Regions from separate parts of the Peribacillus sp. FSL K6-5616 genome, predicted to be linked through region 1. Evidence: a T-box and tRNA genes for the amino acid it is inferred to sense, from the RefSeq annotation. Region 1 holds a T-box; the other holds one or more tRNA genes.
The links. A T-box is a leader RNA that pairs with one kind of tRNA and senses whether it is charged. The one in region 1 lies ahead of tyrS (tyrosine--tRNA ligase), so its partner is inferred to be a tRNA-Tyr.

Region 1 (15,320 bases):
CAGACCCTCGCCCAAGCCCTCGGGACGACGCGCCATATATCATATCCGCCGCCGCCTACTGCAATCCAGCGTCCTTCGCAATACTTATGGGCCATTTCATGGGCCAACTTTGGTATTTCCCTAAAAATCTTCATGGTCGCAGATAAATGTGTGAGCGGATCGTAATAATGGGAATCGGCTCCGTTTTGCGTTAATATGACATCCGGTTTGAAGTATTCAATGACCTCTTTAAAGGAAGCCCTATAGCATTCGAGCCAGGATTCATCTTCAGTGAACGCATCGACCGGGATGTTGAATGAATAGCCGTAGCCTTTTCCCTGGCCCCGCTCGTTAATCGTGCCGGTGCCGGGAAATAAGTAGCGCCCCGTTTCATGAATGGATAGGGTGCATACATCGGGATCATCATAAAATGACCATTGGACTCCGTCACCATGATGTGCATCGGTATCGACATACAAGACACGCGCCCCATATTTCTTTTGCAGGTATTTAATCGCGACCGAACTATCATTGTAAATGCAAAAGCCCGAGGCTTTCCCGCGGAAACCGTGATGCAGGCCACCGCCAAGATTAAGTGCGTGCAGGGACTGACCGGTCATGACGGCATCCACAGCGGTCAAGGTACCGCCTACAAGCAAGGCGCTTGCTTCGTGCATTTTGGGGAAGATAGGGGTATCCTCTGTTCCCAGTCCATAATTTACTGCCTTATCAGGGGGAAGCTTTCCCTGGCCCGCTAATCTGACAGCGTTTACATAATGGTGATCATGGATCAGTTCCAATTCTGCATCGGTAGCCATTCTGGGCTTGATAATTTGATCATCATTGATGGCATGGTGTTTTTTTAATAAATCAAGCGTGAGTTTAAGCCGTTTTTGATTGAATGGATGCTCATCGTTGAATTTGTAGGTAAGGAGTTCATCCGAATAGACGAAAAGGGATGTATCATTCATGTGAAATCCCCGGTAGACTAGGCCATAAAACGGTATAGCCTTCTTTCTTCAAATCCTCCACCACCATAAATGGATTCATCGTCTGTACACGAATTACAAGAATTTTATAATCGGTTCCATTTTTTTCAGGATAAACAAGGGTGCTCAGGATATTCGTATTGCGCTTTTTGAAAATATGGGCAATATCATGAAGGGAACCTGCCTTATCCGGGATTCTGATTTCGATTTGGGAACCGGGCTGATTGACTCCTGTCAACTCAACGTATGAATGAAGTAAATCAGAACCGGTTATGATGCCCACTAACTTCCTGCCCTTTACGATTGGAAGGCAGCTGATATTGTTTTCACAAAAAACAGCCCCGATTTCTTCCACGAAATCAAGCGGGTGCCCTGTGATTATTTCCGTTTTCATGATTTTTGATAATGGTTTTTGTAAATCATTTTTGTATTCTTCGGTACGGAAAATAGAAGGGGCAGCATCCCGAATATCACGGTCGCTGACTAATCCCACAAGTTGAAAGCTGTCATCGACAATGGGTATATGGCGAATTCGTTTCTCCCTAATGATCAAGACAGCGCTATGGATGGTATCCGTTGGAGTGAGGGTGATGATATCCTCATTCATTATTGTTTCAACAATCATTTTCCTTCCTCCTCTTCCTCTCCTCTTTAATACATAAACCGATTCATAAAACGCAATTGGTCGAACTTCTGGATGGATTCCGGCGGGACTCTTTTGCCAATTCGGGCCATCAGGCAGTTGGCCGGGTGGGAACTGATTTCAGGATCATCTGTTGCAAAGTAGACCAAGCCACCAACGCTCATCATTTTTTCCATGACCTTGCGATAGTCCCAAATATTCAGCCCTGTCCCTTTCAAATCCCAATGCCAATAGTATTCAGTGGTGATGATGATGAAGTCTTCAACCGAATCGTCTTCCATTGAAAGGCGGATCAGGTTCTTCCCGACGGAGGCACCCCGGTATTTAGGGATGACCTCGATTGCACCAAGCTCAATCAGGTCCTCCATCTTGATTTCCGACCAGCGCTCCAAGGGATCGGGATATAAGTAAGTTACATAACCCACGATTGTTTCATTTTCACGGGCGATGAAGATCCTGCCCTCAGGCAAGTCTGCTATCTCTATTAACGCTTTATGCTGCAAAGCAGGGGGGCGAAAGGCGACCAAGTCTTCGTGAAACTCATAAGCGGACATTTTCTCGCCGCTTAACGGCCCCTCGATGATGAGCGTTCCGCTTAATGTCTGCAGTTCCTTAGTGTAGAAGGTCTTACTATATTCCATTCTTTCACCACCCTTGTTATATAGTGATCTTACACTCTCGCATTCCGAAGCATCGCTTTTAAACCGAATGGAAAGCTTACATAAATTATACATGAAAACAAGGGGCATAATTCAGAAAGTTCAAGGCGCTTTTGTTACAGTGCTCCTTCTTCCCCGGCTATCATATGGATCCACCTTGACCATGACCATATACCAGTATCTTTCAACATTCACCAAGAAGGGATTTCCCTAATATGGAAGTGATTAATATTTTAAAAATTGAGATAATTCGATTCTTATACTATAATAAAAATATAGAGCCGAATGAAGGGGGAGTTTGTCGTATGAATGTGAAAGCGTTACCAGTAGTGGAAGGTAATTTTAATTTAAAGAATTATGATGAAAAATACAATAAGTTTGACTGGTCTGAGCCGGAAAAGGAATTCTCCTGGTCTGAAACCGGTAAAGTGAATCTTGCGTATGAAGCCATTGACCGCCATGTCGAAACATACAAAAAGAATAAAGTGGCCCTTTATTACAAAGACGATAAAAGAAATGAAAAGTATACATTCAAGGAAATGAAAGATTATACGAACCAAGCGGCCAATGTATTCAAGAACATTGCCAATGTGGAAAAAGGTGATCGTGTTTTCATTTTCATGCCTCGCTCCCCGGAGCTGTATTTTGCATTGTTGGGTGCGATTAAAACGGGAGCGGTCGTGGGGCCGTTGTTCGAAGCCTTCATGGAAGGTGCCATAAGGGATCGTCTTGAAGATAGTGAGGCAAGTGTGATTGTGACGACACCTGAACTTTTGCCGCGCGTGCCAGTGGATGAATTGCCCCATTTAAAGCATATTTTCTTGGTGGGGGAAAATATAAAAGAAGAAGGAAAGTACCATCACTTCAATAAGAAATTAAAAGAAGCCGACAAAAAATTCGACATTGAATGGGTCGATCGGAATGACGGTTTGATTCTTCACTATACCTCCGGTTCGACAGGAAAACCAAAAGGGGTGCTTCATGTTCATAATGCGATGATCCAGCATTATCAAACGGCAAGATGGGTCCTTGATTTGCAGGAAGAGGATGTGTACTGGTGCACAGCGGACCCTGGTTGGGTGACAGGGACGTCTTACGGGATTTTTGGACCTTGGCTGACAGGGACCTCGAATGTCATTGTGGGCGGGCGTTTCAAGCCTGAATCCTGGTACAAGACCTTGGAGGACTTTGGTGTCACGGTATGGTATAGTGCACCGACTGCCTTCAGGATGCTGATGGGCGCGGGTGACGAGATCGTTAAGCGGTTCGATTTAAGCACTCTCCGCCATATTTTAAGTGTCGGTGAACCGTTGAACCCGGAAGTGGTGCGTTGGGGAATGAAGGTATTCAATCACCGGATCCATGATACATGGTGGATGACGGAGACCGGGGCTCAGGTCATCTGCAATTATCCTTGCCTGGAAATCAAACCGGGTTCGATGGGTAAACCGATTCCTGGCGTGAAAGCGGCAATAGTGGATGATCAAGGCAACGAGCTTCCGCCGCATAGAATGGGGAACCTTGCCATCAAGAAAGGCTGGCCTTCGATGATGAAGACCGTCTGGAAGAATGAAGCGAAATATGAATCTTACTTTATGCCAGGTGATTGGTATGTTTCCGGAGATTCCGCATATATGGATGAAGATGGATATTTCTGGTTCCAAGGCCGTGTTGATGATGTCATCATGACGGCAGGGGAGAGGGTCGGACCTTTCGAAGTGGAAAGCAAGTTGGTCGAGCATCCAGCTGTAGCTGAAGCGGGGGTCATCGGTAAGCCGGATCCGGTTCGGGGGGAAATTATCAAAGCGTTTATCGCCCTTCGTGACGGATACGATGCGAACGATGAGTTGATTGAGGATATTCGTACATTTGTAAAACATGGTCTAGCAGCACATGCAGCACCTCGTGAAATTGAATTCAGGGATAAACTTCCTAAAACACGAAGCGGTAAAATCATGCGCCGTGTCTTGAAAGCTTGGGAACTTGATTTGCCAACCGGTGATTTATCATCGATGGAGGATTGAGAAACTGAGTCATACGGATTATTGAAAATGAAAAAGGCATCCATTGTCACTTTCATGGATGCCTTTTTGGGAGATTATAAGGAAACAGGCTGTCGGGGGTTACCCGACAGCCTGTTTTAGTTCAAGTGTGTCATTCTTCCTCTTCTTCCGCTTTATCCGTTTCTTGCTCTTGATCCTTGACTGTACCTTGATCTTTGTCAGTCTCTTGAATTTCTTTATCTGTATTCTCTTTGTTTGTGTCTTGAACTGGCTCTTTTTCTTTATCCGTTTCCGTTTCTTTTTCTGGTTGTATATCTTTTTCCGGTTGTTTATCTGTATTTTTATCTGGACCGTTCTCTTCTTTTGAGTCTGTCTTTTTAACTTCGTTAACTATTTTATCTTTTCCGCGATCATCTTTATTTTTCGTGGAGTCTTCTTTGGAACTTGTCTTTTTAGCGCCGCTTTCAACATGTTGGGAAGGGGCTGATTCTTTACCGACAATGTCGACGGCCGTTACGTAATAAGATCCGCCAGAGCCGACTTTGTAAACAAGATTCTCCCCAGCATTGATGCTCGCCACTTTTTTGCCGTCTTTATAGACACGATAACCGACGACATCTCCTTCATGATGCAAGCCCCATGTAATCTTATCGTTGCTGATCGTTATGGATAGGGGATCTGGTGCTTTGCCATTATCATTCAATTTCGCTGTCGCCCCGACGACATTTCCTGATTTTTCGGCTCCGGGAATCACAGATCCCGGGTCAACGACATATTTCAATCCGATATCTGCAAAGGAATCGGGATTCAACATGAACCCGCCGCTTGTGAATTCGCCAGGCGTTTGCGGAAGGGCTGCGTAGCGTTTGCTGCCGACTGATACATATTGACCATCTATGAAACTATCATCCGCCCTGGATGGAGCATATTTCGCGATGAATAAATCCGATTTGACAAGCCCGGCCTTTTGGCATGAGCTTGAAGGCAGCAGTCCTGAAACGCCACAGAAGGAACGGCTGACAATTCCGCCCGGCCTTTCAAATCGCTTATCGGGGTCGATGAGTTTAGGGTCGACTTTATATGCGGCATTGATCAAATCTGCCCAATAATACATATTACGTTTATTATATTCAAGACCATTATAAGTCCCTTGCAAGGATTTCGGCTTGTCATAACCGAGCCATGTCCCGAACGATACATTCGGGTTGCTGGCTACAAACCAGGCATCCCAATAGTTTTGTGAAGTACCGGTTTTACCTGCCCAATCACTTGAGAAAGCAAGGCGGTTCCTGACCGAGGCCGCCGTCCCGCTGTTTACGACATCACGCATCATATCAAGCGTCAGGTAAGCGGCTTGCGGAGAGAAAACATCCACTGGTTTCACTTTATGCTGATAGATGACTTTACCATCTTTCGAAACGATTTTATCGATCATATAAGCATCGATGAATTCTCCTGAATTGGCAAAAGTGCCATATGCATTGACGTTTTCTTCAACGGTTACACCTTTTTCCATCGCACCTAATGACACGGCAAGATTGGAGTAATCCCCTTTCGTCACGGTGGAGAAGCCCATTTTTTCCAAATACGAAGCGGGGCTCAGGTTGAATATTTTCTTGTAAAAGAGCGCTGCCGGGATGTTATAGGAATTCTTCAGGGCCTCGCGGGCAGTCGATACTCCCGTATAGCTGCCGCCGCCATAGTTTCCTGGACTCCACGGTTTGCCGCCTGTTGGAATGGAGATCGGCACGTTGGCCGATACGCTGCCAGGCGAGATCTTGCCTAGCTCGATGCCTGGACCATATATCACCAGCGGCTTCATCGTTGATCCGTTCGAGCGCAATGATGCGGTGGCGTGGTTCGTCTGTTCCCGCTTGAAATCGCGGCCGCCTACGAAACTGATGATTTTCCCTGTTTTATTCTCGATAAGAATCGCTCCGGCCTCTACGGGCTGGCTTACTGTCTTCATTTCCTTCGTATCCGGGTCGGGGACTTGCGCCAGTTTATCGTACCCGAAATTCGGATAGTTTTTCGTTACTTCCTGCATCTTGTCATAAATCTTTTTGTTGACGGTCGTATAAACCTTATAGCCATTTTGCCGCAGCTTACGGTCGGCAAGTGCTAGATATTGAGCTTTTAAATCATCATTCTTTAAATCTTTCTCTTCATATCCATCTTCTTTTGCCAGACTGACAGAGAGGATTTCGATGGAGCGTTTTTCGATTTCATAGGTGAGCCATGGATATTTCTCGGATGGCATCTCCGTTTTACCGATAAAGTCTTTTGTAATGTCGTATGCGTTTGCTTTATCATATTCTGCTTTTGTTATGTACCCGTTACTATACATCCGCTTTAAAACGGTTTTCATCCGGTTGATGCCGGGCTCTTGATTTTCCTTCAATTTTCCTTTCTGGGTATATGGTGTATATCCGAAAGGGCTTTGCGGCAATCCAGCGATAAAGGCTGATTGGGGCAGTGTCAGATCTTTGGCCTCCACGCCAAAAATACCTTCAGCGGCGGACTCGACCCCGGCGATGTTACGGCCTGAAGAGTTTCGTCCCAAAGTGGAGACGTTTAAGTACGTTTCCAAAATTTCTTCTTTTTCAAAGAACTTTTCGACCCGGAGTGCAAGAAGAATTTCTTTTGCTTTCCGTTCAAACGATACTTCGTTGGTCAGGACTTGGTTTTTAATGAGCTGCTGTGTTAATGTACTTCCTCCCGATTGGACGGTTGCATTCGAAAATTCCTGGTAAATCGCACGCAGGATGGCTTTCGGGACAACCCCGTCATGCTCATAAAAATACTCATCTTCTGTAGCGATGACTGCATTTTTAAGATGCTCGGAAACTTTATCGATGGACACTTCCTCACGCTCAAGGTCACTCTTAAGCTTGCCCAAGTATACTTCATCTGCAAAGTATACTTCAGAGGTCTCTTCATAATTGTAAATGTCTTTTTTCAAATCTTCTTTTGAGCGTACTGGCTCATCATTGACGAGGGCAGCGAAATAGCCGGCTCCGACGCCGCCGGCGAATGAGAATCCTAGGATCCCGACAATAATGAGGATCAGTGTTAAATTCCAAATGACTTGGTATGTAACCCGCGCGTTCTTATGTGTTTTTTCACTTTGGAAAAAACGGGTCAGCTGCTTCCAGACTGTTTGAAATCTATCTTTTTGATTATTATTCATCGTATCATACCCCCTGAAATCACATATATTATAGCATATAACAGGTAGGGGAAAGGGCATCTTTCTTATTTTTCTATAATCTGTAAGGGTGATGTTGACAAGGATTCTTATGTATGATAAAAGTTTATTAACAACAATAAAATGATTAAATGATCGCGATGATAGGACCCAGTAGTCAGACTATCCCTGTTTCAGAGAGCCGGTGGTTAGTGGAAATCGGTACAAATGGTATGATGAATTACTTCCTGGAGCATTTGCTGTGAAATGATTAGTAGCAGGAAACGGCTGACGACCGTTATTCGTCTTGAGCGGAGGGCATATTATGTCCTCAAGTTGGGTGGTACCGCGAATTCATTCGTCCCTTCATATTTATGAAGGGGCGTTTTTGTGTGCTTTTTGCGGGTTTTTCTAAGATGGAGGAGGAATATTTAATGGAATTGCTTAAAGACCTCGAGTGGAGAGGAATTATTTATCAACAAACGGATGAAGAAGGTTTTAAGAACCTTTTGGAAAAAGAGAAAATTTCTTTATACTGTGGTGTCGATCCAACTGCGGATAGCATGCACATCGGTCATCTATTGCCATTCTTGACATTGCGCCGTTTCCAGCAGCACGGTCATCGTCCCCTTGTGCTGGTAGGCGGTGCGACAGGACTCATCGGTGATCCAAGCGGTAAAAAAGAGGAACGTCAGCTGCAAACGCTGGAAAAAGTGCTTTATAATGCAGACTGCATAAAAGGGCAGTTATCCCATATCTTTGAATTCGACGGTGAAAATGGTGCGGTCATGGTCAATAACTATGACTGGATAGGCAAAATCGATATGGTTACGTTCCTGCGTGATTACGGGAAATACATCGGCATTAACTACATGCTGGCAAAAGATACGGTTGCTTCCCGCTTGGATACGGGAATTTCCTTCACTGAATTTGCGTACACGATTTTACAGGGAATTGATTTCGGTCATTTATACAGCAATTACGACTGTAAATTGCAAATAGGCGGCAGTGATCAATGGGGCAACATTACGACCGGCCTTGAAATGATCAGGAAATCCAATGATGAGAATGCCAAAGCATTCGGTATGACGATCCCGCTCGTAACGAAAGCGGATGGAACGAAATTCGGTAAAACGGAAGGCGGAGCGATTTGGCTTGACCCGGAAAAAACGACTCCGTATGAATTTTACCAATTCTGGATCAATACGGCAGATGCAGACGTCGTGAAATACCTGAAATTCTTCACATTCCTGTCTCGTGAGGTGATTGAAGAGTTAGAGCAATCCGTACAAAACGAACCGCATTTGCGTAAAGCGCAAAAAGCTTTAGGGGAAGAAATGACCCGTTTGATTCATGGTCAGGAAGCTCTTGACCAAGCAATCAAAATCTCTGCCGCCTTATTCAGCGGTGAGGTGAAGAATTTAAGTGCAGCGGAAATCAAATTGGGCTTTAAAGATGTCCCTAGCTTCGAACGTGAAAGCAAGGAAGATATCGGTTTGGTCGATTTAATCGTTGAAGCGAAAATTTCGCCATCAAAGCGTCAAGCCCGTGAAGATATTCAGAACGGGGCAATCTCCATAAATGGGGAGAAAGTGACCGATCTGCAATATGTAGTGACGGAAGCTGCCAAGATTGAAGGGGAGTTCATCCTCGTTCGTCGCGGCAAGAAGAAATACACATTAGTGAAATGATTGTCCAAAGCCCGGCTGAATCCCAGCCGGGCTTTGTTCTGCAAAGATGTTTAGGTGCAAAAAAAACCCCATCCAAGGATGGGGTTTTTGAAGTTATTAACGAGAGTAGAACTCAACGATAAGAGCTTCGTTAATTTCAGCAGGCAATTCAGAACGTTCTGGTAAACGAGTGAAAGTACCTTCTAATTTCTCAGCATCGAAAGTAAGGAAATCAGGAACGAAGTTAGTTGCTTCAACTGATTCTTTGATGATTGAGAAGTTGCGTGATTTTTCACGAACTGAGATTGTTTGTCCAAGAGACACTTTGTAAGATGGAATGTCTACGCGGCTTCCGTCTACAGTGATGTGACCGTGGTTAACAAGTTGACGTGCTTGACGACGTGTACGAGCTAAACCAAGACGGTAAACTAGGTTGTCAAGACGTGATTCAAGAAGAATCATGAAGTTTTCACCATGTACACCTTTAAGTTTGCCAGCGCGGTCGAACATTGTGCGGAATTGACGCTCAGTGATTCCGTACATGTGACGAAGTTTTTGTTTCTCTTGTAGTTGCATTCCGTATTCAGAAATTTTTCTACGTTGGTTAGGACCATGTTGTCCTGGAGCATAAGGGCGTTTTTCTAATTCTTTACCAGTACCTGTTAGGGAAATTCCTAAACGACGGGATAGTTTCCAGCTTGGGCCAGTATAACGAGCCATAGGATGACTCCTCCTTTAAATGTTTTTATTTTGGTAAAATAAAAACCGTGTGAATGTACGATCATGACCATTTTGTTTTCATGTACCTTCGCCCTAGCAGCAGAGGGTTACGAGATACACCTCTGGATTGAGGAACAAAATGAGAACATAAAGGCTATCACATAGGCTGCAATATTTTACACAAAGAGTATTGTATAATATTCTGCTCAATGAGTCAAGGACAGTTGTGATAATTATAGAATAGAGAATGGCGGCAGGAAAAATACAATTTTATCATGAGAAAATGAATGCAACAATTATGGATGGTTTCCGGGATTGCTTGGGAGCCCTTGCCACGGGTTTCCTTTGCATCATTTAAAAGTGAAATGTCAAAAGGGCCGTTGAGAAGTTATATATTGAGAAGGGTTCAGTAAAGGGTTTGTACCTGGGTACTGAAATGGAAAAGGGAGCAGGCATGGGTTGCCGCTCCCTTTAACTTTTATAGATGATTGGAAAGGATTTCAGCGAACTTCTCCAGTCCTTGCTGATCCATTTCGTCAAAACGGTCCGTTATCGGGCTGTCGATATCGAGGACACCAAGCAATTTGCCATCCTTCATGAGCGGGATGACAATTTCAGATCTTGATGCCGCATCGCAGGCGATATGTCCAGGGAATTGGTGGACATCCTCAATGCGCAGGGTTTTTTCAGTTGCCGCTGAAGTTCCGCATACGCCCTTGCCCATTGGAATGCGGACACAGGCCGGAAGCCCCTGGAAGGGTCCTAGTATTAATTGGTCTTCTTCATATAAATAAAAGCCAACCCAGTTAATCTCATCGAGAAACTGATTAAGTAAAGCTGCCGCATTGCTTAAATTGGCTATCCTGTTCGTTTCATCTTCGATTAAGGCAAGTAGTTGTTTTTGGACCAGTTCATAGTTTTTTTCTTTTTTTCCTTGATACATTTCGACATTAAACAAAAGCGTTCACCTGTCTTCCTCATATTTTTACAGCACTTTCTAATCATGATGCTCCATTGTTGGGAAATTGTCGAGAACTTACTAAAGGATTCAGGCTCTTTCGTGAAGAAGTAGTCCATAAGACTTGTCTCAAAGAAAGCGAGGGATTGCCTGAATGAATCGCCAGACGCCAACGAAACAAGCCATTGTGGATGCTGCATTGCATTTATTTCATTTAAAAGGCTATCATGCTACATCCATACGGGATATTGCGAATAAAGCGAAAGTGAACGCTGCCAATATTGCCTACTATTTCAAGAATAAGCAGGGGTTGCTGGAATTCTGTTTCACTTCCTATTTAGAAGAATATATCCTGGTCCTTGAGACGAACATGACGCTGCTTGAACTTAAAGGCCCGCAGCATTGCTTGATGAACCTTGTAAAGGATATCCTCGCTTTCCAGAGGGAAAACTTCCTTGCTGCACGGTTCATATATGGGGAATCTTCACTCGATTCCAATTTAAACCGTGAAATTCATTCGACTTATTTTACAAAGGAAAAGTCATATTTTCAATATATATTGGAACAAGGAATCAAGAGCAGGAGTTTCCAGCAGGTCTCCGTTCCCATGTATATGCTGCAGTTGAAGGGATTATTGACGGCCCCTGTCCTGCATACCCATTATGCGATGGATGTGCTTCATGTATTCCCGCAGGAAGCGTATTATACGAATATTTATGCCAATGAAGTCGGGCGTTTTCTGCAAGATACCCTTTTCATTGCCGAAGACCTGCAGCCGCTGTTAGCTGGCCGGGGCTGAAGTGTAAACATGAGTTACCCATTATACCCTTCAATCAGTGCCTGGTGGCCCTGACCCAAATCTTTAGCCTGATGGGCATCGGAACCGTAAATGAGCGGAATGCCGAGTTCTAAAGCACGCTTTGCAAATCGTTCAGGAGGGTAGGGTTCACCGCATAGCGGCTTTACAAGTCCAGCTCCATTATAATCCAGTTCATACCTTTGATCCTTGATCATTTCGAGAACCTTGTAAACCCGCTCGTCAAAACTTGATGCCGGCGGATATCGATGCTGGAATTTATGGACAAGCGTAATGTGCCCGATCCGTTTTGGTTTATAAATGCCTAAATCAGTTTCTATTGACTTTTCCAGTGTATCGTAATATTTGGCATAAACCGATTCCACTGAACCTAGTTCATTGGCAATCTCAGCGAACCCAATTTCGCTGAAATCGATACAATGCCAGCTGTTTTGATGCTTGATGAAGTGAACGGAAAGTATACTATCATCAAGGAATTCTCCGATTTCGTCGAGGAATTCTTTTGTTTCTTTTTCATACCCCTCTATAAAGTCAACCTCCAGACCTGTTTTGATCAGGATTTTGTCTTTATAGCGTTCTTTCAGTACGCGGAGCTCTTGAAAGTAATCCAGGAGCAGGGCAGCGTCCATCCCGCTGTCTTTTTCAGGCGTAGGATCTTGAAAATTTCGTGGCAATGGAGCATGTTCCGTAAATGTGATTTCCTTTAATCCTAGCTCGATTCCCCGCGTAATATATTCATCGAATTTATCCGTAGAGCCGTGAGGGCAAAACGGAGTGTGCACATGACCGTCAGCTTTCATGGTCCTTCCCTCCCAAAAAACAGGTATTTGTAGCAATTTTCTACAAAAAAATCATTTTTCTCGTCAAAAATTATTGCTAACATGGTATCATAAAAGCATTAAATTTAACATTTTTACAATTCATATATAAATAGCAAGACTGTAAGGACTAGAACAGGGGGCTTACCATGGATTACATAATTGGGGTAATTGTATTAATTTTGATTTTCATCATTTGGGGTTATTTTTTCAAAAAGAGATATTTTAAAGAAATCGATCGACTGGAATCCTGGAAAATAAGCATCACGCACCGCCCCGTGCTGGAAGAGCTTTCTAAAGTCAAACAATTGAACATGACAGGTGAAACAGAGGAAATGTTCGAAAACTGGCGCATTGAATGGGACGCCATCATTACGGATCATATGCCCGAAGTCGAAGAGCTTTTATTCGATGCCGAGGAATTCGTCGATAAATACCGTTTCAGCCGATCAAAAGAGATACAGCGCAAAATTACAGTCAAGCTGAATGAAATAGAGGAAATGATCAAAAAGATCCTATACGAACTGAATGAACTCGTAGGCAGTGAGGAAAAGAATCGATTGGAAATTGAGGATATCAAAGAATCCTACCGTCAATTGAAGAAATCCCTGCTTGCACACAGGCATAATTATGGGAAAGCGGCTGATAAGCTGGAAAGCTCCTTGGATGAAGTGTTGCAGATCCTTCAGAAATATGAAGAAGAGACCGTGAACGGCAATTATTTGAATGCGAGGGAGCTTGTTCTCACCATTAAGGACAAATTGGCGGTTCTGTCAGTTAAAATGGAAATGCTCCCAAAATTATTGGTTGATAGCCAATCCGAGCTGCATTCCCAGCTTAATGAATTGAAGGATGGTTATGAGGAGATGTCAGGACAGGGGTACCTGTTGAGCCATATCCAATTCGAGCAGGAGATATCACGGCTTGAGGAAGAACTGGATCTATATAAAACACAATTGGAAAATGCCGAAACGGAAGCAGTGGAAAAAGGCATTAAAGAAATGCGCGAAAGCATCGAGGTTCTTTATGACCTTTTGGAAAAAGAAGTACTTTCAAAACAGTATATCTTGAAAAATGATGAAATTCTCAGGAAAACGATTAGTGACCTTGAATATGAAAACGATAAACTTAAAGTTGAAACCATACATGTTCAACACACGTATCATCTGACGGAAAATGAGCTCGATGCCCAACGGAAAATGGAAAAGCAGATTGCCCAGATTTCAAAACGCCATCAATTGCTCGTCTTGAAAATGGAGGATAATGTGATGGCAAGCTCGCTTATCAGCGAAGAGATGCAGGGGCTTGCAGTACAGTTGAAGGAATTACAGGAAAATCAGAAAGACTTTACCGTTAAATTACAGGCTTTACGAAAAGATGAAATGGATGCCAGGGATTCACTGGCAGAATTGAAGCGCAAAATGGTCGATACTGGACGTTTAATTTCAAAAAGCAATATTCCAGGTCTTCCAGAAGAGTATAAAGTGGTGCTTCAGGATGCCAAAGAAAGCATGGATGACGTTCAGGGTAAACTTGAAGAAAAGCCTCTTGAGATGGCCGCTGTTTATATTTATTTGGAAAAAGCGGTTCAACAGGTTGATAAGGTCCACGAAAAAGCCCAAGAATTGATCGAGCATATGTATTTGGCCGAAAAGGTGATCCAATTTGGAAATCGTTATCGAAGCAGCCACGATATGGTAGCCGAGAGCCTAAGGGAAGCCGAAGCGAAATTCCGAAGCTATGAATATCAAGCCGCATTGGAAACGGCAGCCACTGCCATAGAAAAGGTCGACCCAGGCAGTTTACAAAAAATCGGGGCGAACATAGAAGAAGTCCTTTCCTGAAAACCCGCCATGGCGGGTTTTTTTTCTTTTTATAGCTTAGGTGGGAAGTTAAATCATTCTCGGGAATAAAAAGAAGCAGGTATCCTATCATTCTTGGACCAGTGTTTTACATTCTCTTTCAAATTCAATTATGTTAATATTAGAAGTTGCAACAGCAACATTGAAACTTATATTTAGAAGAGTGACCATCATAGATATAAAAACATGGAAGGTGAACCCATGATTTATTTTGACAATAGTGCAACAACAAAACCGTATCCCGAAGTAATCGAATCATTCATGAAGGTTACTTCGGACTATTTCGGGAACCCTTCTTCGCTTCATGGACTTGGGGTGCAATCCGAAAAACTGCTTTCCGCTGCCAGAAAGCAGATTGCTGATTTATTAAAGGTGAAGAGTTCGGAAATATATTTCACTTCCGGGGGAACGGAAGGAAATAATCTTGCCATTAAAGGGGCCGCCCACTCTCAGGGAAATCGCGGCAAACACATAATCACGACAGCGATTGAACATCCTTCTGTAGAAGATGCATGCCAATCACTGACAAGAATGGGATATGAGATCACATATCTTCCGGTTAACGAATTTGGACAAATTGATGTAACCGATCTTAAGGATGCATTGAGGGAAGATACCATTTTGGTTTCCGTCATGCATGTTAATAATGAAGTTGGCTCGATACAGCCGATTGCTGAAGTGGGCAAATTGTTAAAACAATACCCAAACGTGCTCTTTCATGTCGATAATGTACAGGGAACAGGCAAGGTTTCCTTATCATTGCGTGAAGCCAATGTGGATTTATGTACAATTTCCGGCCACAAGGTTCACGGTTTGAAAGGGACGGGCATCCTGTATGTTCGTGAAGGCGTTCGGGTCGATCCGCTTTTCCATGGTGGCAATCAGGAAACGAAAATCAGGAGCGGCACCGAAAATGTTGCGGGAATCGTCGCCCTTTCGAAGGCTTTGCGTATTAGTATGAACAATCAATTGCTGTATCATGATAAGCTTCAGCAAATCAAAACTTATTTATATA
Region 2 (15,320 bases), 1.7 Mb from region 1:
AGGAATTATACTCCCCACCATCTGCAGCAAATGCTGAAATTGACCCCCCTAAAATTAGTGATGTTGCTAAAGCCGAGCCTGTAAGTACTTTCAATCGCTTTTTCAATGTATTTACCTCCATGACTTTTATTTATCTATGACTCTTAATGACTTTCTTTGCAAAAGAAAGAAAGCTAATAAAATTACTAGAACTCCAAAAAACATATTTTGAGTGCTCGATTGATCACCCGTTTGAGGTAATTTTTCAAGCCCTACATCATTTGATGGCCCATTTTCATTTGATTCATTTCCAGATACACCTGATTCGGGGGATTTATTACTGTCAGAATCTTTTTTATGAATATATTCTCCAAAGAACCCTACATTTGAGTCAGAACCATATGAACCGCTTGATTCGGCATGTACATTTGAAAAATTAATACCAAGTAAAACCATTAATATACTTATATATATAATTGATTTTTTCACCATTCCACCCTCCTTCAATCATTTGGTGGACTTTCTTCTAATGCCCTGAAAACGATGCCATTTAGTTTCATTAATAATATGGCCCTAAAAGACCATAACGGTAAGTCCTGAGATCTGCCGGTTGTTAAAACCCACTATCATACTATTTAGGAATAAGACCTATTACTCTCCCTTTTCAGAAAGATCCTTTATTGTTGTTCTTCCATTCGTTCGTTTGGCTCCTCATTACTTTTCATCTCCATTCCTGTAGAAAATTTCTATGATCCCTGCAGGGTTTCTACAACTCAATCATAATTACAGTTCATTGCGATATACAATAGAATTTGATGATCATATTTAGTACCTTAATTAGCATTTTTCGAAAAATGCCAACTTTTCAATCAACAATATTCGACTGAATAATCGAGTTTTTTCAAATTAGGGAATCTTTAAGTACAAGATATGAACTCTATATCAATCAAGTAATAAAGATACCCCTGCCATGCCGGAGTACCTTTCAAGCTCATACTCAATACTTCCTACAGCACAATATTCACTTTTCAGGCCATCACATTACGTTACTCGCCATTTTTATCCCGATACCATTAATCCGGTACTTAAAATGGCTCCTTATTTCATTATTGACTCTTGGAGCCCATTAAAAGGCATGATTCTACAATACCTGATTCTTGATCTACAGTTCCGATTTCCTACATGTGTCAGTTCTAGTATTTACACTAAGTCCCATACGCTCAGTTCATTTCATATTTCCTGAAAACAGTTAAAAAACCGATAAATAGATAACGGTTCATAGCTTATTATATGGTTCTATGTCATTAAAAAGTGGTTAATTTCCTTTTTTGTGGAAATAAATGAAAAGAATGAAAGGTAGTTTCCATTGATAAAATTATATTATTTTGCAATTGTAGAAGATGGTGTTTCTGGTATAAAAGAGGTGGGTAATAGGAACTAATAGGGATAAAGTTTTCGAACGATTTAGGGGGAGGGGAAGTGATTGGGTGTATTACTTTTTAGATCGTCCTGTTTATCAAAAAGTACGGATTTTAATCCACTTGCATTCAATAAATCAATTTTGTTCCATTTCTGATATGGCAAAAAGCTTAAATGCTTCAGATAGGACAATTCTAAAATTTATTGGCGAACTAAAACATGACTTAAAAGAAATGGAACCAGAAGCAGATATCATTGAACGTGAGCATAAAAACTTTTATTTGAAGACAAAAGACAATTTCTCAATCAAAACGGTCGAGAGGTGGTATTTAGAACAGTCATTAACCTATAAGGCGTGTGATCAGATATTTTATAATACAATGGGTGACATACATGCCTTCGCAAAAAAGAATTATACGAGCTACGCATCCATGTACAGACGAGTCAATAAAATTAAACCGCTTCTAGATCAGTTCAAATTACAATATACAACACAGCATATGGCGACTTTCAATGGTATGGAAAAACAATTTCGATATTTTTACTACTTGTTTTATTGGAATTCATGCTGGGGCGAGGTTTGGCCATTCTCATCTGTCACCAGGGAACAAATCCTTGAGCTTTTAAAAGGAGAGAAGGAAAGCATGCCTGAGCAGATGTTGTATTGGCTAGCCATCTCCATTACTAGAGCTAAGTTGGGGTATGTCATTGAAGAAGATCCTACCTATGAATCATTCACGAAACATCATCATTTATTTAAATCATTTTCAAGATTGGCAGAACCTCTATTTAAAGAGTTAACAACCTTAACGGAAGAGCAAATCACTTTAGAAATAATATTTTCCTTTACTGTAATTAGTTGTTTTGAATTTTATGATAAAAAAAATCCCCAAATCAGTTTAATCATGAATTTTGCCCAGCATCATAACCAAGATCTTTTTGTACAAACAACCATACACTGGTTGGAAACTTTCACGGAATTTTTTTCAATGGAAATTAACGCGGAAGAGTATGGTGCCTTGTTTGCCAATCTCTTATACCTTCATTACTATACTCAGATTTTTGATGGGCCTACCTTTCTATTTAAAGAGGATCCATTTAAGATAGCTTTTGAACAGGATCCCCCAAATCAAGTGGAATTAATGAACCGTTTCTATGATCAACTTGCCAAGAAAAAGGCGCTTACGAAAATATTGAAACATCGGGAGAGATTATTGGGTAGGTACCATGGATTACTTAAGCGCACAATTAATTTTAAAGTGGACAACCAGCCAATCAAGATTAAAGTCTTTTCAATTCTGGAAGGAAATCCAAGTGAATATATCATTAATCAAATAAAAAGGATATCCAGTCATATTCAACTCTGTAACGAAGGTGAACATCCTGATTTAATAATCACTGATCGCTTATATATGTCTATTGAAAAATACGATGCAAAAGTATTTGTGTGGAGTTCCGTTCCAAAAAGAAATGATTTTGAGAGACTTAGAGACTGTATTGAGAGAATACGCTTGGTAGAGCCATCAGAACGATGAGTTTTATAGATTTTAAAGATACAAGATCTTCCAAACCAGACAACGAATAAACAGAAGTAAAGAGAAAGAAACTCATATCAGGCATCCATAACGAATCCGATAATGGAATCGGCATTGCTGAAAAAGACCAGTTTCATATATTCGAGCGATACTATAAAGCAGCCCTGGCAAGGGAACGCTCAAAAATCGGGAGCGGTTTAGGACTATCCATCGTGAAAAAGATTATAGAGATGCATGAAGGGACCATATCCGTGAAAAGCGAACTCGAAAAGGGAACGACCTTCACCATTCTGCTTCTTATTTCGTGAAGGGTTTTGTGATTTTATAGTTCATTTTTAATTTTCGGTAATAAAAAACAGCTGCAATGGCAGCTGTTTTTAAAATCTATTTGTTGGTTTTCACCCTTAATAATCAGCTTTTATTATTTCCGCCAAAAAGTTGAACAATCTGCCTTATCAAAAATATTATACTCTATCATTTTCTCAAGTAATGAGTAATCAACCGGACTGTCCCACTTGATACGTACCAACTGCTTGGTGTGATCATAGCCAGCCTGCACGATTTCATCAGAGAAATGATCGACCCCTGCCTTTTCAGGGGCAACAGCCAAATGATGTTTGGCTACGCTAAAGCCAATAATATATGTGTCATGATCGGTAAACATAGGCTGATTCCACGCAATCTTCGGCATTAGATGTGGAAATTTCTTAGTTACCCAAGCCAGGACTTCTTCCGTTCGTTCCCTATGTTGCGGGTTATCAATATTCGCTAAAAACTCTGCAAAGACTTCCATGTCATTCTCTCCTAAATTAAAAAATTTTTATGAAGACTTCATTTTCAACATCACCTAAATTTAATGCCAATATGGGTTTCTTTCAACAATGCACCATAGGAAGATCATTAACATTGCTATAATGGGTGCCATGACTACCAAATGATGAATTTGATAGATTGCATTACACTGCCACCGATTCTTATTACCTTGGTCTTCTAATCCACTTGTCAACTTGAGAGGTTCTCGTTGTTTTAAACATAAAAAATACCCCTTTGGCTAATCATAGCCAAAGGGGTAAAGCTTCGCAACTTTTTATAATCTACATTGCATTCATTCCAACTTACTCAACCGTTACACTTTTCGCAAGATTACGCGGTTTATCCACGTCACATTCGCGGTGCAAGGCTGCGTAGTAGGCAATGAGCTGCAGCGGGATAACAGAGATAAGGGGTGTTAATAGTTCATTCACTTCCGGGATGACGAAACGATCATCCTCTTCTTCCAGACCCTTCATGGAAATGATGCAAGGGTTGGCGCCACGGGCAACCACTTCCTTCACATTACCACGGATGCTTAGGTTGACGCCTGCTTGAGTAGCAAGGGCTATGACAGGTGTACCTTCTTCAATCAAGGCAATCGTTCCATGTTTAAGCTCTCCGCCAGCAAAGCCTTCCGCCTGGATGTAAGAAATCTCCTTCAGCTTAAGTGCCCCTTCAAGTACAACATAGTAGTCAAGGGAACGGCCGATGAAGAAGCAGTTTCTTGTAACGGACAAATATTCACGGGCGATGTCTTCCATCTCTTCTTTCGAATCACATAGGGCTTCCATAGCCGTCGCAACGATTCCAAGCTCTTTTACAAGGTCGAAACCGTACTCCATGTTACGGAATTGGCCAGTTACATTCGCCAAGATGGATAAGACTGCCACTTGGGCTGTGTAGGCCTTTGTAGAGGCTACGGCAATTTCAGGACCAGCATGCAGCAAGAGCGTATAATCCGCTTCACGTGACAATGTAGAGCCAGGTACGTTCGTGATGGTCAGGGCTTTATGACCAAGCGCTTTGATGGACACTAACACGGCACGGCTATCTGCAGTTTCACCACTTTGTGAAATGAAGATGAATAGCGGTTTTTTCGATAATAACGGCATATTGTAAGTGAATTCCGATGCCACATGGACCTCAACCGGAATTTCAGTCATTTTTTCGATGAATTGCTTACCAATCAACCCTGCATGATAGCTGGTTCCGCAAGCGATGATATAAATACGGTCAGCCTCACTTACGGCTTCAGTAATGTTATAGTCGATTGCAAGTTTACCTTCTTCATTTTGGTATGCTTGAATGATTTTACGTATTACGGCTGGCTGCTCGTCGACTTCCTTGAGCATATAGTGAGGATACGTACCTTTTTCAATATCACTTGCATCCAGTTCAGCCGTGTAAGGAGCACGCATGACTTCTTCGTTGGAAAGGTTCTTGATCGTTACCTCTTCATTTGTCACGATAACCATTTCCTTATCCATCAGTTCAAGGAATTGATCTGTGACTTGCAGCATCGCCATTGCATCCGAAGCGACAACGTTAAAGTCTTTTCCGACACCGATCAGCAGCGGGCTTTTATTTTTGGCGACTAAGATGGTTTCATCATTTTCAGCATCCAATAGGGCAATGGCATATGAACCCTCTAATAGAGTGAGTGTTTGACGGAACGCCTCTTCCACTTCCATGCCCTCGTTCACGAACTTCTCTATGAGTTGAACGATGACTTCCGTATCCGTTTCACTTTTAAAGGCAACATCCTTCAAATATTCACGTTTTAGAATCGCATAGTTTTCAATGACCCCATTATGAACTAATGTCAATCGACCTGAATTACTTTGGTGAGGATGGGCATTTTCACGGCTTGGCACACCATGTGTAGCCCAGCGCGTATGTCCTATTCCGGTATGCGCCATAGTATTTTCATCCACGGCTGCTCGTAAGTCCGCAATTCTTCCCTTTTCCTTAAAGATTGTCACTCCTGCTTCATTTCGCACAGCAATCCCTGAAGAGTCATAACCGCGGTATTCAAGTTTTTCAAGACCTTTTAATAAAATTTCCTTTGCATCGTTAAGTCCAATATATCCAACAATTCCACACATAATTTCTGTTCCTCCAACCGATTCGAGGGAACAGGAATGCACGGGGGCATCCCTGCCCCCTCATCTCTGATATATATTTTTATAAAGGAAATGCCCTAAAGCACTTTTTCCCATTGTGCATTTCCGACCCTTTGTGCAGTAAGTTGCCCTACTGTTTTAAGATTGGAATTACTGCGGCTGTGCACTTCAGCCGGGAGGTATCCGCCGATCATTCGATAAACCTCCTCCTCGTCAACTAAGTCATTTCTCGTCCAGACTTAGTTCAGGCGCTTTTGTGAATCCATTCTCTCCTTGCCTACCCTCCTTTTTAGAACAACCATTTTTAGAAAATGAGTTGTAAATCAGGATAATCATACCTTAAACAAGGGACATAGGTCAATTCTTAATTACCTTTACCAACAAAAAAGACTTCTTTATAAAAATATGCATAAAAGGAAATTTCGTTCCTTTTATGCATAGGATTAGTTATTCGTTCATTCCCATTTCCGCTCTTACAACTGCGACGATGCGATCTACATAATTAGTGCATTCCTCAGCTGTCGGTGCTTCAGCCATAACACGGACTAGAGGTTCAGTACCGGATGGTCTCACCAAAATGCGACCGTTTCCGTTCATTTCCCCTTCGACTGCCTTGATGACTTCCTGTACCTTTTCATTATCTGTTACAGCGTGTTTATCGGTAACTCTGACATTGATCAGCGTTTGTGGATATTTCTTCATCTCTCCAGCGAGCTCGGATAAGGTTTTTTGGGTGTCGCTCATGATGTTCACAAGCTGCAAGCCCGTCAATAAGCCATCTCCTGTCGTGTTATAGTCCAGGAAGATGATATGTCCGGATTGCTCTCCGCCAAGGTTATAGCCGCCTTTACGCATCTCCTCGACCACATAGCGATCCCCCACTGCCGTCTGGGCGCTTTGTATACCATGCTCTTCAAGACCTTTATAAAAACCAAGGTTACTCATAATCGTAGAAACCACTGTTCCCTGTTTCAAACGGTTATTATCTTTCAAGTATTTCGCACAGATATACATGATTTGGTCGCCGTCCACTATATTACCTTTTTCATCTATTGCAATGACGCGGTCTCCGTCGCCATCAAATGCAAGCCCAACATCCGCACCTTTTTCTTTTAAGAATTCAGCAAGTGCCTCAGGGTGGGTGGAACCTACCTTATCATTAATGTTCAAGCCATTGGGCGATGCCCCCATTGTAGAGATGTCTGCATCAAGATCTGCAAACAAATGCATGGCCAAGGCAGATGTAGCCCCATGTGCACAATCAAGAGCAACATGAATGCCTGTAAAATCTTCATCCACTGATTGTTTCAAATACTGGAGATACTTTTGCCCTCCTTCGAAATAATCGTTCAAATGGCCTAAATCTCCGCCAACCGGGCGTGGAAGCTCATCCTTTTCCTTATCTAATAGTGCTTCAATTTCCGCTTCTTGATCATCGGATAACTTAAACCCATCCGGTCCAAAGAATTTAATGCCATTATCCGCTACCGGATTATGCGAAGCGGAAATCATGACACCTGCTTCAGCACTTAAGGCCTTTGTTAAATAGGCTACTCCCGGTGTCGAAATGACACCCAGGCGCATCACTTCAGCCCCAATGGATAAAAGACCTGCAACAAGCGCACCTTCCAGCATTTCACCTGAAATACGAGTATCGCGTCCTATAAGCACTTTGGGTTTTTCTGTATTTCTAGTAAGGACGTAGCCACCAAAACGGCCTAGTTTAAATGCCAACTCCGGTGTTAACTCGCTATTCGCTATACCCCTTACTCCGTCTGTTCCAAAATATTTACCCATCTTTATCGCTCCTTCTTCGAATCGTTACTGAATTTAATGATGATGTTAAAGGAAGGTCATGTCTCTTCGTCTTTTTGTGTGATGGTGACCGAAACCGTTTTAGAATCCAGTTCCCATTCCACTCCCTCAGGCACTGTTACCGCCAGATCCACATCATGCGTACCTTCATCTAAATTACTCACATCTACTGTAAGATTAATGTCGTCTTTAGTTATTTTCTTCAAATCATCCGCCTCACCAAGCAAAGTGATGCTGGTTACATCGGATTCCAATTCGGCATCTTGGTCATCCCGTATGCCCACAGGAACTATTTGTATATTGTTGAAAGTTTTGGACTCAATGGCAGCCGCTTCATCTTCTTCTTCTGGTTCTGGTTTTTCTTCGACTACTTGTTCTTCTTGTTTTTGTTCGGTTTCTGGTTCTTCCTCTTCCACGACTGGCTCTGCATTCTCTTCATCTACATCAACTTTTTCTGTACGAATCTTGACCTGCGCCTTACCCAAGGACATTTTTTGTACACTATCCGGTTTATTAAGATCGAGTTCCAGTTCTGTATCACCATCAATTTTCGAGATATTTACAGGAAGATTTATTTCATCTATTTTCTCCAGGCTCGTTTCCGAACCAAATAAGGTGACCTCTTTTGGATCGACACTTATACTCGTGATCCTGATGCCATCCTTTGCCTTGCCGGTTTGCTTCGGTGCTATCGACACCGTCTTGGAAGGAATGCTCACTTTTAAGGAAACGGCAACAGAAGATGGCTCGATCGTCACATCCAGCTTATTCAAATCCCTGTCCAAGGCTTTAACGGTTGCCTTACTGTTCACCGTTTCGTTAAGTCCCTTACTTATTTCAAGGTTTGCCTTTACATAGGAGATTTGTTCAATTGCATCTTTAGCACCCGTTATTTTAACAGTTTTCGGGCTGACTGTTGGCTGACCAGCTGTATACCCCTCTTCAAGTAAAGAGCTGTTATACTCGGCTTCAACGGAGAATTCCTTCGTCACCCGTTCCTGAACGTTGACTTCCGCATATTCCGGATCGATCGTCGCCACTAACTTTTCATTCAACTCACTTATTTTAAATGTGACAGTTCTGTCCCCCATTGAGATTGCAGGATCAGAAAGGTCTACATACACTTTAAAATCCCTCTGGTTTTTCGCATTAATCAATAGGCTTTTTGCTCCCTTTAGAGTAACATCAACTGTCTCAGGCACCCCGCTCACCACTAGATTCTCGCGGTCATAGTACACTTCAACCGGTACATTTTCAATGGTCTCCGTACTGATTTCAGGGGCAGTCGATAAACCAAGGGATTTTTTATCCGACTCCATCTCAAAGTTAATGGAAATGAACAAAAGTGCTGCCAAGGCAAAAGCTACGATTCTCATAAACCAAGCGCTATTGGTGAATTTATCCATTCTTTTTCCCCCTCCAGTTAAAGATGCTTGAGGAAGTCGATTTGATATTTTCCACTACCAGTTCACTTGTAAGCATGGCCCTAAATGATTCTTGATTCAAATCCCGGTAAAGTTCCCCGTTTTTAGTGACGGATATTCCTCCCGTTTCTTCTGATACGACGATCGTCAGACTATCCGTAACTTCACTCATGCCTATGGCTGCCCTATGCCGTGTGCCAAGTTCCTTTGATATGAATGGACTCTCTGATAATGGCAAATAGCAAGCTGCAGCTGCCACCTGGTTATTTTGTAAAATAACTGCGCCATCATGGAGCGGCGTATTAGGGATGAAAATATTAATGAGCAGTTCTGAAGAAATATAGGATTTCAGGGGTATCCCCGTTTCAACATAATCCCCCAGCTCCGTACCTTTTTCTATCGTAATCAAGGCACCAATCCGCCTTTTTGCCATATAGGTGGACGCCTTTAGGATTTCCTCGACTAAACGCTCTTGCTGATTCTCTTCTGGAACGGTGCCCCTTGCAAAGAGCTTCCCGCGTCCTAATTGTTCAAGTGCCCTTCTCAGTTCAGGTTGAAAAATGACGAGAATTGCCAATACTCCCCAATTCATGACTTGTGCCATTAACCATCCGAGTGTATTGAAACCAAACAGGTTGCTTAAGCTTTTTACAATGACAATTACAAAAATTCCTTTTAGCAGCTGAATAGCCTTCGTGCCTCGAATAATAGTTAACAATTTATATATCACAAACCATACAAGGAGAATATCAATGAAATTTACTACATAGTCCCAAACAGTCAAATTGGTTAAAGACATGTTGTTTCCTCCAGTCAGTATTACTCCAAATACCAATTACAATCTTTATTTACAATAACCTTAATAGTATACCATTTTTTAAATGATTCATCTAAAAACTAGTGTGAGAAATTTACACAGGAAAAAAGAACCATTAAAAATGGTTCCCCTTCCTTTAAAAAATAAAGCTGGGCGAAGTCATCGTAAATCAAAAACGATGCCCCTGCCCAGCTTCTATTCCTTATTCCTTTTTCTCCTCTTTAGCAGGAACCAACGAGGTTGCAGTGTCCTTCACTTTATACCACATCCACTCAAAAGCTTGGTCAATAACATGGATGCTTCCGGTCACATTACCTGCTTTAGACATATACTTATGCCCATTTATGACTGTCACATCTCCCTCTACTTCACCATCTATTTGAATATTACCATTTTGAACTACCACATTTCCCTTGATTGTCTCACCCTCAGGCACAATAACCGTTTCACCTTCGACCACTAAGTTAGGCTGCTTTGATACTGAAAAATGTTCGTCCTGATTATAAGTGGAAAAAACAGATCCTGTCATCAATATGATGAACATCGCTGCCGCTGTCATGAAAGGATGGCTTTTGAACCAACGTTTAGCACCTGTTGTTTTCGTTTCCTTTGGCAATTGAGCCATAACCTTCGCTGTAAAGTCATCCGGGGCCTTTATATGGGAAGTGCTTTGTACAAGAGCGACCGCCTTTTTCATTTCATGAAAGTAATCCCGGCATTCAGCACAGTCATGCAAGTGCTCCCGTAAAACTTCTTTATGCTCCGGTTTGATGTCCTCATCTAAATAATCATGCATATATTCAATGATTTCCTCATGGCAGTTCATTTTTCTCACCTTCTTTTTATAAATGGCGTAGTTGTTTACGCAAGGCTTCGCGACCGCGATGTATCCTCGTCTTAACCGTACCGACCGGCAAATCGAGTATCTCACTGATTTCCTTTAGAGATAACTCTTCAATATACTTCAATACGATTACCGATCGGTATTTCTCGGGCAATTTCATTATTTCCACTTGAATGGTTTCCTGCAGTTCTAATGATTCAACCTCTTCCTCGGGTTTCGCCATATCCGATGCAATTTGGGAATACATATTCAATCCCTCTGTTCCTGCCACCTCTGCATCCAGATAGTAGTCCGGTTTTTTCTTGCGAAGCCGGTCAATACAAAGATTGGTCGCAATCCGATATAACCATGTAGAAAATTTCATTGTTATATTGAAACTTCGAATGTTCACGTAGGCCCTTACAAAGGCCTCTTGAGCCAAATCTTCTGCTTCTTGCCTGTTTCCGAGCATCCTGAAACATATTTGGAAAACTTTGTCCTTGTAAATTTCGACAATTTCCCCAAAGGCATTATGGTCTCCTTTTAATACTTGATTAATTCTCTCTTTAATGAGTGCATCCATTTTCCGGTATTACCCCCGCTCATGCGGCTATACGATTACTACGAATCGTAAGCTGAAAGGTTTCAAAAATTTAATACATTAATTTTAACAAAGTTTTACATTTTATGTTTAAGAAAAAAAAAACAGGGCTATATAGTAAGAAATTGTAAAATTCAAAGGAGTGATTCTCTATATGAGTACTGAACAAATTTTAGACCATATTGAACAATGCAGACAGAAAATGATGTTTTTGGCTTCCCGTTCTTCGATGGTGGATAATGAAGTTATTGAAGTTAGCAGCAAACTGGATTCTTTAATCATTCAATACATCCATTTAACTAAAAATGAAGATCTCATGGACAGACGTGCTCTCAAGTGAATATGGATAGAAAATTGCAACCATTTATCTATAAATATGTTTTTGTTACATACACCCTGGTAAATAAACCTATGTCTTCTAGCATATAAAAAACAGTAACCCATTACAAGCCGGTTACTGTTTCTTTTAATTATTAGTTATACTAATTTTTCTCCAAATAGCGAACCCATTAAGGCCACGGCAACGATTGCCGTTTTATTTCGCTCATCTAAAATGGGATTCACTTCAACGAATTCAGCGGATGTAATCAAGTTGGATTCCGCAAGCATTTCCATGGCCAAATGACTTTCCCGATAACTTATACCACCAATTACCGGTGTCCCGACTCCGGGTGCATCTGCTGGGTCCACTCCATCCAAATCCAGTGAAAGGTGGACGCCATCCGTTCTTTCCCTTAAATAATCAATGCATTCTTCCATGACCCGTGTCATTCCCAACCGGTCGATCTCATGCATCGTGAATACTTTAATCCCTTTCTCACGGATAAGTTCCTTTTCCCCTTCATCCAATGACCTCGCTCCGATGATTACGATGTTTTCCGGTTTCACTTTTGGAGCAAAACCATGGATATTGATCAGGTCCGGATGTCCAATCCCAATACTGACAGCCAAGGGCATCCCGTGTATATTTCCTGATGGTGAAGTATCTTCCGTATTTAAATCGCCATGTGCATCGTACCAAATCACACCTAGATTCTCATAGTGCTTTGCGACTCCTGCCAGTGTGCCTATTGCTATTGAATGGTCTCCTCCCAATATAAGCGGAAAGGAACCTTCTTCTATTATTTCATCAACTCTTGTAGCTAACTGGGTGTTACCTTTTGCTACAAGCTGTAAGTTTTTTAAATTTGTCCCGGGCTCATCTGCATTTTCAGGACGCCCTACAATTATATCCCCTAAATCCTCTACTTCTATATTCAACTTTTCAAGACGCTCGACAATCTCTGCGCAGCGGATGGCACTAGGTCCCATATCCACCCCTCGCCTTGCTTGACCAAGGTCCATAGGCAATCCGATGACGGAAATTTTCTGAATAGACATACAATTCCCCCTTTCCACCATTTTATATCGTATATGCCAATTGGTTCAACTCGACATTTCCATGTATAATGATGCACGTTTTCCGATAACATATGTTTTTTGTGAAAAAATATCTTTCTGGGGATTAGTTTACCCAATTATGCCTTAAACAAAAAAAAGTCTTAAACCATTTTTGGCTTAAGACGTAAGTTTTGGTGTATGTAGTTGATGGTGGAGCCTAGCGGGATCGAACCGCTGACCTCCTGCGTGCAAGGCAGGCGCTCTCCCAGCTGAGCTAAGGCCCCTAAGGAATTTAAAATATATTAAGCGGAAGACGGGATTCGAACCCGCGACCCCAACCTTGGCAAGGTTGTATTCTACCACTGAACTACTTCCGCAAATGGCTGGGCTAGAAGGGATCGAACCTTCGCATGACGGAATCAAAATCCGTTGCCTTACCGCTTGGCTATAGCCCAATATATGATATGCAATGATTAATGTACAACAAAATAAAAAGGTGGTAATCATATATTTCCCCAATATAGAGAATATATAACTGATCCACAGGATTTTATTAAAATGGTGGAGGGGGGCAGATTCGAACTGCCGAACCCGAAGGAGCGGATTTACAGTCCGCCGCGTTTAGCCACTTCGCTACCCCTCCGCAATATATGGTTGTAAATGGTGCCGGCAAGAGGACTTGAACCCCCAACCTACTGATTACAAGTCAGTTGCTCTACCAGTTGAGCTACACCGGCAAGTAAAGAATAAAATGGTGGAGGATGACGGGATCGAACCGCCGACCCTCTGCTTGTAAGGCAGATGCTCTCCCAGCTGAGCTAATCCTCCGGATTAATGATTTAAAATGGTGACCCGTACGGGATTCGAACCCGTGTTACCGCCGTGAAAGGGCGGTGTCTTAACCGCTTGACCAACGGGCCGAACTGTTTTTTTTGTTCATAGATAGATCGGGAAGCTCCCAAGCGGATTCGAACCGCTGACCTCTTCCTTACCATGGAAGTGCTCTACCTACTGAGCTATGGAAGCATATGGCTCCGCAGGTAGGACTCGAACCTACGACCGTTCGGTTAACAGCCGAATGCTCTACCACTGAGCTACTGCGGAATAATATAATGTTTCCTAAAACCCATTAAAGATTTAAATGAACAGCCTGGCAACGTCCTACTCTCACAGGGGGAAACCCCCAACTACCATCGGCGCTGAAGAACTTAACTTCCGTGTTCGGAATGGGAACGGGTGTGACCTCTTCGCCATCATTGCCAGACTATATTCATTTTTGAAGAATTCATTCCTTCAAAACTAGATAATAAGAAGAAGGTATTTCATTTTTTTAAAGCGTTGGTTAAGTCCTCGATCTATTAGTATCAGTCAGCTCCACATGTCACCATGCTTCCACCTCTGACCTATCAACCTGATCATCTTTCAGGGATCTTACTAGCTTGCGCCATGGGAAATCTCATCTTGAGGGGGGCTTCATGCTTAGATGCTTTCAGCACTTATCCCGTCCGCACGTAGCTACCCAGCTATGCCTTTGGCAAGACAACTGGTACACCAGCGGTGCGTCCATCCCGGTCCTCTCGTACTAAGGACAGCTCCTCTCAAATTTCCTGCGCCCGCGACGGATAGGGACCGAACTGTCTCACGACGTTCTGAACCCAGCTCGCGTACCGCTTTAATGGGCGAACAGCCCAACCCTTGGGACCGACTACAGCCCCAGGATGCGATGAGCCGACATCGAGGTGCCAAACCTCCCCGTCGATGTGGACTCTTGGGGGAGATAAGCCTGTTATCCCCGGGGTAGCTTTTATCCGTTGAGCGATGGCCCTTCCATGCGGAACCACCGGATCACTAAGCCCGACTTTCGTCCCTGCTCGACTTGTAGGTCTCGCAGTCAAGCTCCCTTGTGCCTTTACACTCTACGAATGATTTCCAACCATTCTGAGGGAACCTTTGGGCGCCTCCGTTACTCTTTAGGAGGCGACCGCCCCAGTCAAACTGCCCACCTGACACTGTCTCCCACCCCGATAAGGGGCGCGGGTTAGAATTTCAATACAGCCAGGGTAGTATCCCACCAACGCCTCCACCGAAGCTGGCGCTCCGGCTTCTCAGGCTCCTACCTATCCTGTACAAGCTGTACCAAAATTCAATATCAGGCTGCAGTAAAGCTCCACGGGGTCTTTCCGTCCTGTCGCGGGTAACCTGCATCTTCACAGGTACTATAATTTCACCGAGTCTCTCGTTGAGACAGTGCCCAGATCGTTACACCTTTCGTGCGGGTCGGAACTTACCCGACAAGGAATTTCGCTACCTTAGGACCGTTATAGTTACGGCCGCCGTTTACTGGGGCTTCGGTTCAAAGCTTCGCTTGCGCTAACCTCTCCCCTTAACCTTCCAGCACCGGGCAGGTGTCAGCCCCTATACTTCGCCTTGCGGCTTCGCAGAGACCTGTGTTTTTGCTAAACAGTCGCCTGGGCCTATTCACTGCGGCTTTTCTGGGCTATTCACCCTAAAAAGCACCCCTTCTCCCGAAGTTACGGGGTCATTTTGCCGAGTTCCTTAACGAGAGTTCTCTCGCACACCTTAGGATTCTC

Region 2: it encodes a tRNA-Tyr, which carries the amino acid that the T-box ahead of tyrS (tyrosine--tRNA ligase) is inferred to sense. The anticodon was not compared.

The regions. Positions count from the first base shown of each region.
Region 1 is NZ_JBBOYT010000001.1:3,516,838-3,532,157, reverse strand. Features, by position in the region: gene MHB45_RS16915 (acetoin utilization protein AcuC) at 1-950, opposite strand, end outside; gene MHB45_RS16910 (CBS domain-containing protein) at 943-1,593, opposite strand; gene MHB45_RS16905 (GNAT family N-acetyltransferase) at 1,620-2,252, opposite strand; gene acsA (acetate--CoA ligase) at 2,576-4,294, shown strand; gene MHB45_RS16895 (transglycosylase domain-containing protein) at 4,425-7,463, opposite strand; T-box leader at 7,613-7,829, shown strand; gene tyrS (tyrosine--tRNA ligase) at 7,895-9,151, shown strand; gene rpsD (30S ribosomal protein S4) at 9,248-9,850, opposite strand; gene MHB45_RS16880 (GAF domain-containing protein) at 10,329-10,808, opposite strand; gene refZ (forespore capture DNA-binding protein RefZ) at 10,963-11,607, shown strand; gene hisJ (histidinol-phosphatase HisJ) at 11,622-12,425, opposite strand; gene ezrA (septation ring formation regulator EzrA) at 12,593-14,287, shown strand; gene MHB45_RS16860 (cysteine desulfurase family protein) at 14,507-15,320, shown strand, end outside.
Region 2 is NZ_JBBOYT010000001.1:5,218,033-5,233,352, reverse strand. Features, by position in the region: gene MHB45_RS25580 (WxL domain-containing protein) at 1-106, opposite strand, end outside; gene MHB45_RS25575 (LPXTG cell wall anchor domain-containing protein) at 127-468, opposite strand; gene MHB45_RS25570 (helix-turn-helix domain-containing protein) at 1,467-2,933, shown strand; gene MHB45_RS25565 (ATP-binding protein) at 3,008-3,241, shown strand; gene MHB45_RS25560 (iron chaperone) at 3,355-3,726, opposite strand; gene glmS (glutamine--fructose-6-phosphate transaminase (isomerizing)) at 4,049-5,851, opposite strand; gene glmM (phosphoglucosamine mutase) at 6,317-7,666, opposite strand; gene MHB45_RS25545 (CdaR family protein) at 7,723-9,090, opposite strand; gene cdaA (diadenylate cyclase CdaA) at 9,083-9,907, opposite strand; gene MHB45_RS25535 (anti-sigma factor family protein) at 10,128-10,751, opposite strand; gene sigW (RNA polymerase sigma factor SigW) at 10,768-11,331, opposite strand; gene MHB45_RS25525 (aspartyl-phosphate phosphatase Spo0E family protein) at 11,504-11,689, shown strand; gene rocF (arginase) at 11,827-12,729, opposite strand; tRNA gene MHB45_RS25515 (tRNA-Ala) at 12,938-13,013, opposite strand; tRNA gene MHB45_RS25510 (tRNA-Gly) at 13,035-13,106, opposite strand; tRNA gene MHB45_RS25505 (tRNA-Gln) at 13,110-13,184, opposite strand; tRNA gene MHB45_RS25500 (tRNA-Tyr) at 13,289-13,372, opposite strand; tRNA gene MHB45_RS25495 (tRNA-Thr) at 13,391-13,466, opposite strand; tRNA gene MHB45_RS25490 (tRNA-Val) at 13,482-13,557, opposite strand; tRNA gene MHB45_RS25485 (tRNA-Glu) at 13,575-13,649, opposite strand; tRNA gene MHB45_RS25480 (tRNA-Thr) at 13,683-13,755, opposite strand; tRNA gene MHB45_RS25475 (tRNA-Asn) at 13,759-13,833, opposite strand; rRNA gene rrf (5S ribosomal RNA) at 13,878-13,993, opposite strand; rRNA gene MHB45_RS25465 (23S ribosomal RNA) at 14,068-15,320, opposite strand, start outside.